2 linked regions of the Cystobacter fuscus DSM 2262 genome follow. The protein of the gene in region 2 binds, or shares a complex with, the protein of the main gene of each other region. Links are inferred from orthologs where the notes say so. Each region holds a gene or a part of one and is shown on either strand. Other genes may lie near its edges.

Region 1 (8,381 bases), on a different replicon or contig from region 2:
GACGAGCCAGGTCACTCCGCCGAGCAGGACCTTCCCCTCCGTCCGATGGGGCTGGCATTCGCGGGCAACCTCCTCCTCCCACGCCCGTTGCGTCTCCGGTGGCAGTTGCTCCACGAGCTTCGCCACGGGGCCCCCCAGCTCGCGAATCCATCGCACGACTCCTGCCTCATCCTCGGCTTCCATCACGGGCACATGCATGGACTCGACGTGCTCCATGACGAACCCGGTGCGCGTCAACAGCGGGCGCAGGAGTTCGGGGTTGGAGAAGCGGTACGAAACTCGATGTTGGAGAGGGCCTGGGCGCGTGCCTTCTCCCGTGCGACCTCCAGCATGCCGTCGGACAGGTCCGTTCCCAGCACGAAGCCGGAGGGGCCCACCCGGTGCGCGGCGCGCAGGGAAGGCTCACCCATCCCCGAAGCCACATCGAGCACCCTCATGCCCGGCCGAATGCTGGCGAGATCGAGCATCCGCTCGCTGACGGACGCCGTGAGGCGGGACTCCATCTCGTCGTACCGGCGGATGGTGGTGAGGCGCTCGGCCCACCAGGACTGCTGCGGTGGTCTCTGGGTGGTCATGTCTTTTTCACCGGTCTGGGAAACGTGCAGCCGGGTCTGGTTGTTGTTGGCCAAAGAATAGGTTTCAAGCTTCCTCATCGGGCAAGAGCGTGCGCAGCAACTCGTCGTCGGGGCCGAGCGGGCGCCAGCCAGGCTGCGGTGGTGTGGCGAGGAGCGCATCGCTGGCCTTGTCGGCTCGGTCCCTATGGGTTTCTGGGGTGTCGGCAAACCACGAGCCGAGAGCCTTGGCCACCTTGAATCGGTTGGCGTCGTCCAGCACTGCGGGCCAACCGTCCGGGACGCTCTGGGACCACAGGCGCACGAATACATCTCGCACAAAGCGAGTGACCTGCTTGCTCCGCTCCGCCTCGGCGAGCAGCCCGCGCAGCACCTGCACTCCGGCGACGTCGTCCTCGCCAAGCTCCTTGGCCAGTGTCGCCAGCGAGGCGGTGGGGCGCGCATCAGCGAAGGCGGTGAGCGAATCGTAGCCACGCTCGCGGACCCGCTCGAACAGGCGGACCGCCCAGTTGCCCCGCCACTCTTGTCCGCCGCTCATTGCTCTCTCCATCGCTTTGAACTGACGGGCCCCATCGTGTCATACCTCCATGGAGGCTAGGTGAGGTGACGAGATGACGAAGTTCTACCGGCTCCGAGCGCCAAAACAATCAAGGTACACAGGTCACCTCAGCGCTACGCACAAGTGGGCCCTTCCCGGGCTTCGCTGCCCTGAATGTAAAGCCACCTGGGCCGGGGGCTTCACCGCGTACCCGGGCGTGGACATGTCCGCCCTTCCCGAGCGCGGCGAGTACGAGGCGCCCAGACCGGAGCCCTTCGACGAGTTCACGCGGCTACGTGAGCGGGTGCGGCCCCTCGTGCCTCCCGAGAGCCCGTTGCTCCCTGGAACGAAATTCGGCCCACTGGTGGGCACTGCCACTGGCACCTTCAGCCCGCTATTCTTCTACTACGCCGAGATGCCATTGGTGCATCCCGAGGCACTGGATCGGCTGCGGGACGCGGGAGTGCGGGGCCTACGAGGATTCCGAACGGAGTTGCGCTTCCGTCAGGGGAATCCCCCCGAGCTGCTGGAGTTGGAGATTCCCCCTCATGGCGGGCTACACCCGGACTGCACGCCGGAGCGGCCCCCCAGGTGCTCCAAGTGTGACTGGGACGATTTCGCCTTCCCGGAGGATCCCATTCTGGATGCAGCGTCGCTTCCGGCTCACACTGATGTGTTCCGGCTGAGCGACTTCGAGACCATCTTCATCGCCACCGAGCGCTTCGTGGACACGGTCAGGCGCCTTGATTTTGAGGAGGTCGACTTCCGCGAGTTGCCCGTTCGCTGAGGTAGACTGTTCGGGCCATGGCTCGCCGCAAACAGGCCGACGAAAGCACTGTCAGCATCCGCAACCTCATTGGTTCTGGAAAGGACTGAGGCAAGAGGAAAGGTGGCGTGCGGTGCGGGGACTGGTGGTGGAGGCGGATGCCGAGGCTCGAAGCCAGGGCTCGTCCGTGTTGGGAGCGCGAGCGTTGAGCACGCAGTACTCTCATATCCAGCCCGAGATCCTCAAGCGGAGCCCGGTGCCGTCTCCTCTCTTCGATGACTTCACCAGCTCGCGTTTGGATGGAGGTGTCCCATTCGATCAGAATGTGGATGGTGGGACCGGACAGGACGCAGGATGAAAGTTCCTGTCAACCAGGAAGCTGCCTCGGGCATTTCCAAGCCACCAAGTAGCCTGATGAGCCAGATTTCGAGGGAGATCAACAACTTGGCACTCATCCAGCAATGAACTGTGCAATCACGCCTCTACGGCTGTCTCGACGACTGGAGTCGCATGATTGGCTCCCATGGCCTTCCACCGCGGGTACGGATCCCGCCTCCTGAAGGAAGACGGAGCACAAACACACGTCGTTCCAATTCAACCGCGATACCACGCCATCCAAAAACTGGCGTCAGTCCCGGAGCGTAGGATGGTGGAGAAGGATAAACTCGCGTGAGACGCTATTTCTTACTCTCCATCAGACCCCAGTACTCCGAACTCATTCTCTCTGGAGAGAAGAGGTTCGAGCTTCGAAAGCGGAGGATGGGGACCAATCCGGGAGATGTCGTGGTGATCTACACGTCATCGCCCACCCAGGCTCTCACGGGCGCGTTCCTCGTCCAGGAGGAATTCGAGATGCCGGTGGCTACGCTCTGGAAGCAGCATCGGTCCGTCCTCGGCATCCAGGAAGAGGACTACACCGAGTATTTCCGCAACACGGACCGTGCGGTGGCGATCGCCATCGGACGAACGGTGACGCTTCCGCCCATTTCCCTCGACGAGCTGCGGCGGGTCCGGCCTGGATTCACGCCGCCACAGAGCTACATGTACTGCCCGGAGCCGTTCACTGCGCTCGTTCCCAACGGGACCCTGCGAAAACTCCTCCGCGCGGCCTGACAGTTCCTCGTGCATGGCCTTAATGCTGGGGCTGGGCGCAGGTGAAGAGGTCGCGCATCACCTTCTTGGCCTCGGCGATGAGCGCGGGGCCCTTCACCTCGGCGCCGAGCTTCACCAGCAGCTTCATGTCCGGAGTCAGCCGGTAGTAGCCCTTGGATCGCTGCACCAGCGCCAGCAGCTTCGCGCCATCCAGCAGCGCGTCTCCGCCGAGAATGACAGACAGCCGGCCCGGTCCACCTTCCAGCCCGCGCACGCGCAGCTCGCGCATGTCGATCTTCACCAGCGCCTGCTCGCAGAGGTTGTCCACCTCGTCCGGTGCCTCGCCGAATCGGTCCACCAGCTCCGAGCGCAGGTCTTGCACCTCGTCCGGCGTGCCCGCCTGGCTGAAGCGCTTGTAGAACACCAGCCGCTGGTGCACGTCCGGGACGTAGTCGTCGGGGATGAGCGCCGCGATGGGCAGCGTCACCTCGGGCTCGATGCGCACCTGGGGCGGCTCACCCCGCACCTCGGCCACCGCCTCCTCGAGCAGCTGCGCGTACATGTCGAAGCCAATGGCCGAGATGGAGCCCGACTGCGCCGCGCCCAGCAGGTTGCCCGCGCCGCGGATCTCCAGGTCATGGCTGGCGATGGAGAAGCCCGCGCCCAGCTCGGTGAAGCGCTGCAGCACCTCCAGCCGCCGCTGCGCGTCCTTGCTCACCGTTCGGCGCGAGGGCACCAGCAGGTACGCATACGCGCGCTCGCGCGAGCGGCCCACGCGTCCTCGCAACTGGTAGAGCTGCGCGAGGCCAAACGTGTCCGCCCGGTCCACGATCATCGTGTTGGCGTTGGAGATGTCGATGCCGCTCTCGATGATGCTCGTGCACAGGAGCACCTGGTAGCGCTTCTCGGTGAAGTCGAGCATCACCTTCTCCAGTTGCCCCTCGCCCATCTGCCCGTGCGCCACGCCAATGGTGAGCTGGGGCATCAGCTCGCGCAGCTGCTTCTCCGTGGCGGGCAGCGACTCCACCCGGTTGTGCACGAAGAAGACCTGGCCGCCGCGGGCCAGCTCCCGCTCGATGGCCTCCTTGATGGTGGTCGGGTCGTACTTCATCACGAAGGTGCGGATGGCGCGCCGGTCCTGCGGCGGTGTGGCGATGATGCTCATCTCGCGCACGCCCGACATGGCCATGTGCAGCGTGCGCGGAATGGGCGTGGCCGACAGCGTCAGCACGTCCACCTGCGAGCGCAGCCGCTTGATCTGCTCCTTGTGCTTCACCCCGAAGCGCTGCTCCTCGTCCACCACCAAGAGCCCCAGATCCTTGAACGCCACCTCCCCGCCCAGCAGCTTGTGCGTGCCGATGAGGATGTCCACCTTGCCCTCCTTGGCGCGCTTGAGCAGCTCACGCACCTCGGGCGCCTTCTTCAGGCCGGAGATGACCTCCACCGTGACGGGGTAGTCCTTGAAGCGCTTCTTGAACGACAGGTAGTGCTGCTGGGCCAGCACCGTGGTGGGCACGAGCACCGCCACCTGCTTGCGATCCAGCGTGGCCTTGAAGGCGGCGCGCATCGCCACCTCCGTCTTGCCGTAGCCCACGTCGCCGCACACGAGCCGGTCCATCGGCTCGCTCTTCTGCATGTCCGCCAGCACGTCCTCGATGGCCTTGGCCTGGTCCGGCGTCTCCTCGAACTCGAAGTCCGCCTCGAACTGGGCGAAGTAGCGGTCCGGCGGCGAGAAGGCGTGTCCCGGGTGCGCGCGCCGCGCCGCCGCGATGTTGAGCAGATCCGCCGCCATCTTGAGCAGCTGTTCCTTGACCTTCTTCTTCGTCTTCTCCCAGGACGTCGTGCCCAGCTTGTCCAGCGTCACCTGGGAGGGATCTCCCCCGGTGAACTTCTGGATGAGCCGCATGCGGCCCACCGGCAGGTAGATCTTGTCCTTGCCCGCATACTCGAGGACGAGGAAGTCCCCGGGCACGTTGTTCACCTGCATCTTCGTCAGGCCCTGGTAGCGGCCGATGCCGAAGTCGGTGTGGACGATGAGATCGCCTTCCTTGAGATCCTTGAAGCCCGCGGCGAAGGCATCCAGGCTCTTGGAGCGCCGCGCGCGGCGGCGCGAGCGGGCGCCGAAGATCTCCTCGTCCGACAGCAGCGCGAAGCCCCCGGGGCTCGGGTCCACGAAGCCGTGGCTCACCTCGAGCGCGAAGAGGTGGGCGGAGATGGCGGGCTCGTAGAGCCGGGCGGCGTCCGCGAGCGGCTCGGTGTGCACGCGCACCATGACGTTGCGGTCGAGCAGCAGTCGCTTGAGCCGGTCCGCCTGGCTCAGGGTGCCACACGCCACGGCGCAGGCGATGTGGCTGTCGCGCCAGCGCTGGAGCCGCTCGATGAGCGGGGTGAGCGCGCCTTCCTCTCCGTGGTGGGCGAGGATGGCCTCGCGCACGTCCTGGGTCGTGCCGTACGAGAAGTGCACGGGGGCCTCGCCCTGGGAGAGCGACAGGCCTCCACCCTCCATCACCCGGAAGGCGCGCAGCCGCTGCTCGGCCTGCTCCCGGGTGAGGAAGTGTTGCTCGGGCGGCAGGGCGAGATCCTGCCGCTCGTGGGCGGCCTGGGCCGAGCGCGTGATGTCGGCCCACAAGTCCTCGGCGGCGCGCTCGAGGCTCAGCGGATCATCCAGGTAGAAGAGCGGCTCCGCGCTCCACTGCGCCAGGTAGTCGAAGACGGTGCCGAGTCCTCCCGGGAAGAAGCCGGGCAGCAGCGCCTCGAGCCCGAAGCCGGGCAGTCCCTCGTGGAGGGCATCGAGCTGCTCGCGCAGCTTCGAGGTGGGCAGGTTGATGCGATCGGCCACGGCGCGCGCGGCCGCCTCGGCGTGCACGCGCGTCTTCTCGGAGAAGATGACCTCGCGCGCGGGCAGGAGGATGATCTCCTTGAGCGGATCCACCGTGCGCTGGGTCTCCGGATCGAAGACGCGGATGGACTCGATGGTGTCGCCGAAGAACTCGATGCGGACGGGCTTGTCGTAGAGCGGGCTGAAGACGTCGATGATGCCGCCGCGCACGGAGAACGTGCCCAGGTCCTCGACGAGGGGGCTGGACTGGTAGCCCATGTGGGCGAGCTTGCGCGCGAGCTCGTCGCGGTCGAAGTCCTGGCCCACGCTCAGCCGCTCGGACAGCTCCTTCATCACCTGGGGCGGCAGCACCTTGCGCAAGAGTCCGCGCAGGGACAGCACGAGCGCGGGTGCGCGGGTGCCCTGGTTGAGGTGGAAGAGCGCGCCGAGCCGGTCCGCGACGACGTCCGCGTCCGGGGAGAGCTCGTCGTAGGGGAGGACTTCGTCCGCGGGCATCCGCAGGACACGCGGCTCGCGGGGCGTGCCCGGGCCGCCCAGGAAGAAGGCGAGATCGTGGGCGAGGGCGTCCGCGGCCTCCTCATCGGGGGCGATGCACACCAGGGGGGCCTTCAGGGTGCGCAGCAGCCGGGCGAGCGCATAGCCCCGTCCCGCCCCCTGCAGTCCCTGGGTGCGGACGCGCTGGCCGGGGCGCAGCAGCTCCACGACGCGCGCCACGGGGTCACCGGCCACTGGAGGCGCGCGGAGGCCCTCCGCATCGAGCTTCTGGGTAAAAGGAGTGTCCATCCGGAGACGCCACGAGGCGTGTTCCGGTAATTAGGAGCCGGACCCCAGGGGGTCAACGGAAGAGCGCGGGAAGCGACGGATGCAGGTCATCCGGGGGCCCAGGCGCCCGGTTGGCTACGCGTGTACCACCGTGAAGTCCTCGTCATCGTCGTCCCCCCCGCCGCTGCCGCCGTCCTTCCCACCCCCACTGCCCCCCTTGGACAGCGAGGTCCCCGTGGGCTGGGTGCCCTCCGGGTCCGGGTGGGCCGTCGGGCGGTCGGACAACCGCGAGGCGAAGGTCAGGGCGAGCAGGGAGACGAGGGCAAAGGTCAGGGTGCGCATGGAACTGCCTCCTGCCCGGCGGGGACGCCGGGCTTCCTGGGTATATTCAGCCCCGGGCGGCTCAGCCCTTCTGGAACCCGCGGACGTACGCCACGAGGGCGTCGATCTGTTGAGGGGTCAGCTTGTCCTTGTAGGCCTTCATCTTCTTGTTGTCGCGAGAGCCCTCGGCGATGACCTCGCGGATCCGCGCGTCCGTCCAGGACTTCTGCCAGGAGGGCAGGGACAGGTCCTGGATGGCCTCCTTCTTGCCCATCTGGGTCTGCCCCTTGCCGTCCGGGCCATGGCAGGACTTGCACTTGGCCGTCCACGTCTCGGCGACGGTGTCTTCCTGGGCCTGGGCGGCGGTGGCCGCGAGGGAGAGCATCAACAGGGCGAACCGGAACTTCATGTGGGACCTCCAGTCGGGCGTCGGCCCGGCGCGATGTGTGGATGTCAACTCATCGGGCCAGAGATGGCCAGGGAGAATCCCACCCGCTTCCCGGGTTTCCCTGGGTGGCCGTCGAGGCGGCGTGCCAGTCGGGCGGAGGCTTCCCCGCTCCCCCCGCGCGGAGGTTCACGGAGGGTCAAAACAACAGCGTCCGGCCCGGGGGAACGAGCCACACCTGCTCCAGGAGGTTCACCGCGCCCTGGTCATGGGCGTCATGCCGCACGGTGACGGCCTGGATGCCGAGCAGCACGGCGAAGGCCGCCAGCCCAGCCAGGAGAGGAGCACGTCCGGGCCGCTCCCCGGCCGAGGCCAGACGAACGAAGACCCAGAGCGCCACGCCGAGCAGCACGAGCCCCAGGGCGAGGCCCGCCACCGGGTTGGGCAGGCCGAGCAGGTTCAGCACGTTCGGGGGCACGTAGCCGGCCCGGAGCAGCGGCACGGCCAGCCCGAGCACCACGTTGGAGACGTCGTCCGGGACGTAGTTGACGAAGGTGGCCAGTCCCGTGAACACGATGGAGGTGGTGCACAGCGCGGCGGCGACGCCTGCCCAGGCCCTCCGTCGCGCGCTCCGTGCGTGCTCCAGCAGCAGGCCCACGGGCAGCAGGAGGAAGGGCACGAGTCCCGTCAGGTGGCGGGGGCCCGTCGTCCAGCCCCAGGAGTCATAGGAGAAGGACGAGGTGAAGTAGGTGTAGCCGAGCAGCAGCGCCACCGTGAGCCCCAGGTGCGCCCGCATCTCCGGGCGGGTGCGCGCCTCGCGTGCGAGCACGCCCAGTCCGGGCAGCGCGAGCAGCAGGAAGGGCGAGAGGGTGAACAGGCCCCGGAGCGGGGAGAAGAAGGAGAGGGCGAAGGCGCGCGGATCCGGGTAGCGGATGCCGAGGAAGCCCCCCAGGTGCCAGGGCTGGTAGGCCGCGTCGTTGAGGTGCTTGTACCCCGTCTCGAGCGGGTGCCCGAAGGCCGCCTGGTGGTAGAGCATCAACCCCGCCACGAAGGGCAGGGCCCCGAGCACGGCGAGTCCGGTGCCCTGGAGCAACCGGCGCGCGCGG
Region 2 (7,626 bases):
CCCGGTCGGCACGCTCGTCAACAACGCGGCGTTCGCCACCGATGGGCTGTTTCTCTTCACGAAGAGAAACGACATGCACAAGGCCCTCGCGGTGAACGTGGAAGCGGTCATGAACCTGTCGCAGACGTGTCTGTCCGGCATGGTTCGCGCGCGCAAGGGCATCATCATCAATGTCTCGTCCGTCTCCGCCGTGCGCGGCATCAAGGGCGTCGCGGCGTATGGGGCGACCAAGGCCGCCGTGGATGGCTTCACGCGCGGGCTCGCGCGAGAGGTCGGCTCGCAAGGCATTCGCGTCAACTCGGTCGCGCTCGGCTATTTCGAGAGCGCGATGAGCACGGCGCTGCTCGATTCGGATCAGGTCAAGAAAATCGTCGAGCGCACGCCGCTCAAGCGCGTTGGCCACATCGAGGAGATGGTCGGCGTGATTCGTTTCCTGATGTCCCCGGCGGCCGGGTTCATCACCGGGCAAACGCTCCTGGTCGATGGAGGACTGACATGTTGAAAATCAAAGACGCGGTATGCAAGGTCATCAATGAAGTCCTCTCGGAGGACGGACGGAAGCTCGAATCGACCGCCGACGAGACGAAGCTGTCCACGCTCGGACTCGACTCCATGTCCATGGCGCGGGTGATCGTCACCCTGGATGACGAATGCAAGGTGGCCCCGTTCACCCAGGGCGGGGTCGACGTGACGAGCATCCGGACGCTGGGCGATCTCTACCGGGCCTATTCCCTCTCGCCAGCGGAGGGCGCCAAGGAGTCGACGCCCGTGGAGGCGGACGTGGTGCTCGCCGCGGACGTCGTTCCGTCCTCCCTTCGGGCCACGGGTTCGAAGGACATTCTCCTCACGGGCGCCACGGGCTTCCTGGGCAGCCACCTGCTCGATGAACTTCTCGACCAGACAGACGCGGTGATCCACTGTCTCGTCCGCGCCGAGGACGCCAACGCGGCCCTTACCCGCGTGGCGAAGAGCATGGAGCGCCGCGGTCTGCCCCTGGGTGATCGCCTGCGCCGCGTCCGCGCCATCGTGGGGGACGTCTCGCAGCCGCGCTTCGGGCTCTCCGTGAAGGAGTACGAGGAGCTCGCGTCGCGCGTCGGGGTCGTCCACCACTGCGCGGCGTGGATCAACTTCCTCTACCCCTACACGACGCTCAAGCCCTCGAACGTCATCGGCACCGAGGAGGCACTTCGCTTCGCCTGCGCGGGCCGCACCAAGGAGTTCCACTACATCTCGACGCTCGGCGTCTTCTGCGGACTGCAACACGCGAGGGCCACGGTGAGTGAGTCGACGCCGGTGGGCCCCTGCGGGCCGATGGCGCTCGGCTACGAGGAGACCAAGTGGGTCGCGGAGCAGCTCGTCGTCGAGGCGCGCGGCCGTGGTCTGCCCGTCACCATCTACCGCACGCCCTTCCTCACGGGACACTCCGCCACCGGGGCGTGGGAAGCCACGGACCTGTACCGACTGATGCTCGAGGGGTGCATCCAACTGGGCGCCGCGCCGGACTGGGACCACGAGATGGCCGCCGTCCCCGTCGACTGCGTGAGCCGCGGCATCATCCGCCTGTCGCTCCAGGGGTCTTCCCTCGGGAAGATCTTCCACATGAGTCACCCCGCGCCGATCACCTGGAACTACTTCGTGAAGCAGCTCGACTCCCAGGGCTACCCCCTCCGCCTGGTTCCCGTCGCGGAGTGGCTGCGGATGCTGCTCGGCGCGATCGATCGGCGGGAGCCCAACGCGCTCGCTCCCGTCCGCCCGCTCTTCACGCCCAACGCCGAGGATGGAAAGACGATCCTCGACCGCCTGGCGCGCGACCGCGTGGCGATCCTCGGCTGCGAGCAGACTCAGGCGGACCTGAAGGCCCACGGCGTGGGCTGTCCCGCCTTCTCGCCGGAGCTGCTGGTGCGCTACGCGGCGCGGGCGGTGGGTGAGCCGATGCGCCGCGCGGACGCGGGCTAGGCGGCGGGGGACGCCACCTCGGGGGGCCGCTGGCCCACGCGGTGGCGTCGCTTCTTCGTCAGCACGTACTTGAGGTAGCGCCCGGTGTAGCTCTCCTTCACCTCGGCCACCTGCTCCGGCGTGCCCGTGGCGAGCAGCTGTCCTCCACCCGCTCCACCCTCGGGGCCCATGTCGATCACCCAGTCCGCGCTCTTGATGACGTCCAGGTTGTGCTCGATGACGAGCACCGTGTTGCCCGCCTCCACCAGCCGGTTGAGCACCTGCAACAGCTTGCGGATGTCCTCGAAGTGCAGGCCCGTGGTGGGCTCGTCGAGGATGTAGAGCGTGCGGCCGGTGGCCACGCGCGCCAGCTCCCGCGCCAGCTTGATGCGCTGGGCCTCGCCGCCCGACAGCGTGGGCGAGCTCTGCCCCAGCCGGATGTAGCCCAGGCCCACGTCCTCCAGCGTCTGGAGCACGCGCATGATGTCCCGGTGCGCGGCGAACAGTTGCATCGCCTCGCGCACGCTCATGTCGAGCACCTCGGCGATGTTCTTGCCCTTGTAGCGCACCCGGAGCGTGGCTTCGTTGAAGCGCTTGCCGCCGCACACCTCGCACGGCACGTACACGTCCGCGAGGAAGTGCATCTCCACGAGCTTCACGCCATCTCCCTCGCACGCCTCGCAGCGCCCGCCCTTGATGTTGAAGGAGAAGCGCCCCGCGGTGTAGCCGAACGCGCGTGCCTCGGGCGTCAGGGCGAACACCTCGCGGATGCTGTCGAAGAGCTTCGTGTACGTCGCCGGGTTGCTGCGCGGCGTGCGTCCGATGGGCCGCTGGTCGATGTCGATGACCTTGTCCAGGTTCTCCAGCCCGAGCACCGCCTTGTGCTTGCCCGGCACCTCCCGGCTCTCGTAGAGCGCGCGCGCCGCGGCGGGGTAGAGGATTTCATTGATGAGCGTGGACTTGCCCGCGCCGGACACGCCCGTGACGGCCACGAACAGGCCCAGGGGGATGTCCACCGTCACGTCCTTGAGGTTGTTCTCCCGGGCTCCCTGGATGGTCACCTTGTTCTTGCCCGGGGCCCGGCGCTGGGCGGGCACCTCGATCTCCTTGCGGCCGGAGAGGTACGCGCCGGTGAGGCTCTTCTCGTTGTCCATCACCTCGGCGGGCGTGCCCGCGGCCACCACCTGGCCGCCCAGCTCTCCCGCGCCGGGGCCGAAGTCCACCAGGTAGTCCGCCTCCTCCATCGTCTCCTCGTCGTGCTCCACCACGACGACGGAGTTGCCCAGGTCGCGCAGGCGCTTGAGCGTGCCGAGCAGCTTGCCGTTGTCGCGCTGGTGCAGGCCGATGGACGGCTCGTCGAGGATGTAGATGACGCCCGTGAGCTCGCTGCCCATCTGCGAGGCGAGCCGGATGCGCTGGCTCTCGCCGCCGGACAGCGTGGACGCGGTGCGATCCAACGTCAGGTAGTTCAGGCCCACGTCCTCGAGGAAGCCCAGGCGGCTGCGGATCTCCTTGAGCAGCTCGGTGGCGATCTTCCGCTCCGTCTCCGTGAGCTTCAGCTCCTTGAGAAAGCGCAGCGAGTCCCCGATGGTCAGCCGGCTGAGGTCCACGAGCGAGCGGCCATGCACCTTCACCGCCCGGCTCTCCGGCTTGAGGCGCGCGCCGTCACACGTGGGGCAGGGCTTGTCGCTGAAGAACTTCTGGTAGTAGGTGCGCGCGGCCTCGGAGGTGGTCGTCTTGAAGCTGCGCATCAGCTTGTTGACGAGCCCCTCCCACTCCATCGTGTAGTTGCCGCCGTCGCCCCACTTCACGTTGAAGCTCTTGCCGTCCACGCCGTACATCAGGATCTTCTTCGACTTGGCGGGCAGCTTCGCGTAGGGCGTGTCCAGGTCGATGCCGAAGGCGCTGGCGAGACTGTCCACGAAGTCCGCCGTCCAGCCCTCGCCTCGGTTCATGCTGTTGGCCCACGGCTCCACCGCGCCCTCGCGGATGGTGCGCGAGCCGTCCGGGACGATGCGCTCGGGGTCCATCTCCGCCTTGGTGCCCAGGCCGTTGCAGTCCGGGCACATGCCCAGCGGGTTGTTGAAGGAGAACGAGGAGGGCGACAGCTCGCCGAAGGACAGGCCGCAGGCGTGGCACGCGTTGAGCTCGCTCATGACGCGGTCGCTCGCCGGGTCTCCCGTCTCGTTGGTGAGGATGAGCAGGCCCTTGCCCTCGCGCAGCGCCGTCTCCACCGAGTCCGTCAGCCGCTGCTTGCCCTCGGGCTTGATGGTGACCCGGTCGATGATGAGCGCGATGTCGTGCTTGGACTTCTTGTCCAGCTCGATCTTCTCCTCCAGGCTCTTCACCTTGCCGTCGATGCGCGCGCGCGAGAAACCGCGCTTGAGCGCCTCGGTGAGGATGTCCTTGTGCTCGCCCTTGCGGTTGCTCACCACGGGAGCGAGCACCATGGCCTTGGTGCCCGCGGGCGAGCCCATGAGCGTGTCGACGATCTGCTGGGCGCTCTGCTTGCCCACGCGCTGGCCGCAGTTGGGGCAGTGCTGCACGCCCACCGAGGCGTAGAGCACGCGCAGATAGTCATGCACTTCGGTGACGGTGCCCACGGTGGAGCGGGGGTTGTTGCTGGCCGCCTTCTGCTCGATGGAGATGGTGGGCGACAGGCCGCGGATGGTGTCGTACCGCGGCTTCTCCATCTGCCCGAGGAACTGCCGGGCATAGGCCGACAGGCTCTCCACGTAGCGCCGCTGCCCCTCGGCGTAGAGGGTGTCGAACGCGAGCGAACTCTTCCCGGAGCCGGAGACGCCGGTGAACACCACCAACTTCTTCTTGGGGATGTCCAGGGAGATGTTCTTGAGGTTGTGCTCCTTGGCTCCACGGATGGAGAGGGTGTCGGGCTCGGACATAGGGGCGCGGTCTAGCACTGAAAGGGCGCGCAGTGGGGGGATTGTGGGCGCGCGCACGGGGTGGGATGGTCCTCAACGGTTCGTGTTTCAACCCGAATCCAAGGGCCCGCCAGAGGGTGGGGCAGGCGGAGGTGCGACCGGGGAGATCACCTGGCTGGTGGGCTGCCAGGGCCCGCTCCGACAGGCCCCGCGCGAGGCCCCATGGCGGTGCGCGTCACTTGCGCTGATTTTGACACAACGCCCGGGGATGGATCTCGACAGGGCGTGGATGGCCGGGCAGGGTGATGGGCACGATGGCTCCGGACTCACTCCTGGTGGTTGGTGTGGGAGACATCCATGGTCGCTTCCACCGGGTGGAGGCATGGCTCGACGCGCTCGAGGAGGCGCGCCGTCGTCCCGTGGACTTGGTGTTGGCCGTGGGGGACGTGGAGGCCTTCCGGCTCGCGGATGATCACCGGCGCAAGGCCGCCAAGCGCGGCATGCCCGCGGAGTTCGCCGCGTACGCGGATGGGGTGCGCGCGATGAAGCGGCCCCTGTACTTCATCGGCGGCAACAACGAGGACTTCGAGGCGCTGCACGACGAGCCCGAGGGCTTCTCGCTCGCGCCCAACGTGCACTACCTGGGGCGCGCCGGGCTCAAGGAGCTGCTCGGCCTGCGGGTGGGCTACCTGTCGGGCATCCACGCGCCGCGCTTCTACGAGCAGCCGTTGAAGCGGCCGCGCTCGCTCGACACGGCGAAGCAGGCGGGCTACTTCCGCGCGCCCGAGGTGGAGCGGGTGATGGCGCTGCGCGACATGGACGTGCTGCTCGTGCACGAGTGGCCCCGTGGCCTGCCCCAGCGGGCCCAGGAGCGGGAGACGCCGCCGCCGGGCCGCACGCTGCCCTCGTACTGGATTGGCAACCCCATCACCCGGCGGCTGGTGGAGACGGTGCATCCGCGCTGGGTGTTGTGTGGCCACTCGCACCGGGCCTTCGCGGTGTCCCTGGGCGGGGGTCGCACGCCCACGCGCGTGGCCTGTCTGGATCAGGCGGCCAGGCCCGAGGAGTCGGTGTTCTGGATGGAGTTCCAGAACCGCGAGGTGGTGTGCGCCGGGTGGGGCGCCTCGGGCGAGGTGGCCTGGCGGGCGGGGCAGCCCTGGGGGCTGGGCTCACTGCCCACGCCCACCGAGCCGCCCCCCCTGGGCACCATGGGGTAGGGCCTGGCGCCTGCTCAGCGCAGCTTGCGGCGCAGGTGGTTGAGCAGATCGATGCGGGTGATGAGTCCGATGAACTCGTCCCCCATCATGACGATGGGCACATAGCCCTTGTCCAGGGAGCTGAGCAGCTCGGGCACCGGGGTGCGCACGTCCACGGTCTGCAGGCGCGTGGACATGAAGTCGCGCACCGGCAGGCGCAGGCGCGTCTCGTCATTGATGGCCGCGAGCAGCAGGTCCGACTCGTCGATCATCCCCACCACCTTGCCCCCGTCGAGCACCGGGAGCTGCGACACGTCGTAGAGCTTCATGCGCCCGTAGGCGATGAGCAGCGTGTCGGTGGGGGCCAGGGTGACGACGGCCCGGTCCGAGTAGCGGCGGGTGATGACGTCGCGCAAATCCCCGTGGGCCGCGCGCGGCAGGAAGCCCTGATCGGCCATCCAGAAGTCGTTGAACATCTTGGACAGGTACTTGTTGCCGCTGTCGCACACGAAGGTGCACACGCGCTTGGGGCTGGTCTGCTCGCGGCAGTAGCGCAGCGCGGCGGCGATGAGCGTGCCCGAGGACGAGCCCGCGAGGATGCCCGCCTTCTTGAGCAACTGCCGCGCCGTGTCGAGGCTCTCCGAGTCGGGGATGGTGTAGGCCTTCTTCACCCGGGACAGGTCCGCGTTGGGCGGCAGGAAGTCCTCGCCAATGCCCTCGACGACCCACGAGCCCGCCTTGCCCATGTTCCCCGTCTTCACGTAGTCGGCGAGCACCGAGCCCTGCGGGTCCGCGAGCACCATCTCGCACTCGGGGATGGCCTTGGCGAAGTAGCGCGACAGGCCCGCGAGCGTGCCGCCCGAGCCCACGCCGCACACCATGGCATCCAGGCGGTGCTCAAGCTGGGCGGCGATCTCCGGGCCGGTGGTGGTCTCGTGGGCGAGCGGGTTGGCGGGGTTGGCGAACTGGTTGACGTAGAGGCCGCCCAGCTCGCGCGCGATGCGCTCGGCCATGTCCTGGTAGTACTCGGGGTGGCCCTTGTCCACGTCCGAGCGCGTCATGATGATCTCCGCCCCGAGCGCCTTGAGGTGGAGCACCTTCTCCTGGCTCATCTTGTCCGGGATGACGAGCGTGAGGCGGTAGCCCTTCTGCGCGGAGACGAGCGCCAGGCCCAGGCCGGTGTTGCCGGCGGTGGCCTCCACGAGGTGCTTCTGGTGGGGACCGAGCTGGCCCGCCTCCTCGGCGGCGGAGATCATGGACAGGCCGATGCGGTCCTTGATGGAGCCGCCCGGGTTCTGGCTCTCGAGCTTGAGGAAGAGCTCGCACGGACCCGTGTCCAGCTGGGTCACCTTCACCATGGGGGTGTTGCCGATGAGGCTGAGGACGTCGTGGCGGAGAGGGGCGAAGCGCATGGCCACGCACAGTACACGCGGTAGTCTCCGGAGTGCATGACGACTTCTCTCCTCGACACCTTCCTCACCCGGGCCCGTCAGCTCCCCGACGGACCCGTCCTGGACTTCGAGCGGCGCCGTTTCACCGCCGGACAGCTCGCCGCCGACGTGACGGCCTTCGCCCGCGCCCTGAGGGAGCAGGGGCTCGCCCCCGGAGACCGG

Evidence for each region.
Region 1: the proteins of uvrA (region 2) and mfd are in contact, whole or in part, in a crystal structure (PDB 4DFC), measured with the Escherichia coli proteins. The link is inferred for Cystobacter fuscus DSM 2262 from one-to-one orthologs.

The regions. Positions count from the first base shown.
Region 1 is NZ_ANAH02000013.1:217,190-225,570, forward strand. What follows is about bases 2,809-6,990. They hold mfd (transcription-repair coupling factor), read right to left. Parts: upstream 6,591-6,990; coding sequence 3,009-6,590; downstream 2,809-3,008. Other genes in these bases: D187_RS23490 (ASCH domain-containing protein), read left to right, coding at 2,809-2,989; D187_RS23500 (hypothetical protein), read right to left, coding at 6,705-6,911; D187_RS23505 (c-type cytochrome), read right to left, coding at 6,973-6,990. In the rest of the region: D187_RS58065 (hypothetical protein), read right to left, coding at 1-156; D187_RS58070 (methyltransferase domain-containing protein), read right to left, coding at 234-575; D187_RS23475 (hypothetical protein), read right to left, coding at 640-1,110; SitI6 family double-CXXCG motif immunity protein, read left to right, coding at 1,184-1,897; more of D187_RS23490, read left to right, coding at 2,546-2,808; more of D187_RS23505, read right to left, coding at 6,991-7,299; D187_RS23510 (hypothetical protein), read right to left, coding at 7,475-8,381. UniProt on the Escherichia coli protein: Couples transcription and DNA repair by recognizing RNA polymerase (RNAP) stalled at DNA lesions. Mediates ATP-dependent release of RNAP and its truncated transcript from the DNA, and recruitment of nucleotide excision repair machinery to the damaged site.
Region 2 is NZ_ANAH02000005.1:617,126-624,751, reverse strand. The notes cover bases 1,753-5,179. They hold uvrA (excinuclease ABC subunit UvrA), read right to left. Parts: upstream 4,839-5,179; coding sequence 1,953-4,838; downstream 1,753-1,952. Other genes in these bases: D187_RS10055 (metallophosphoesterase family protein), read left to right, coding at 5,123-5,179; D187_RS10065 (thioester reductase domain-containing protein), read left to right, coding at 1,753-1,956. Also shown: D187_RS10070 (SDR family NAD(P)-dependent oxidoreductase), read left to right, coding at 1-502; more of D187_RS10065, read left to right, coding at 496-1,752; more of D187_RS10055, read left to right, coding at 5,180-6,034; D187_RS10050 (pyridoxal-phosphate dependent enzyme), read right to left, coding at 6,049-7,425; D187_RS10045 (AMP-binding protein), read left to right, coding at 7,462-7,626. UniProt on the Escherichia coli protein: The UvrABC repair system catalyzes the recognition and processing of DNA lesions. UvrA is an ATPase and a DNA-binding protein. A damage recognition complex composed of 2 UvrA and 2 UvrB subunits scans DNA for abnormalities.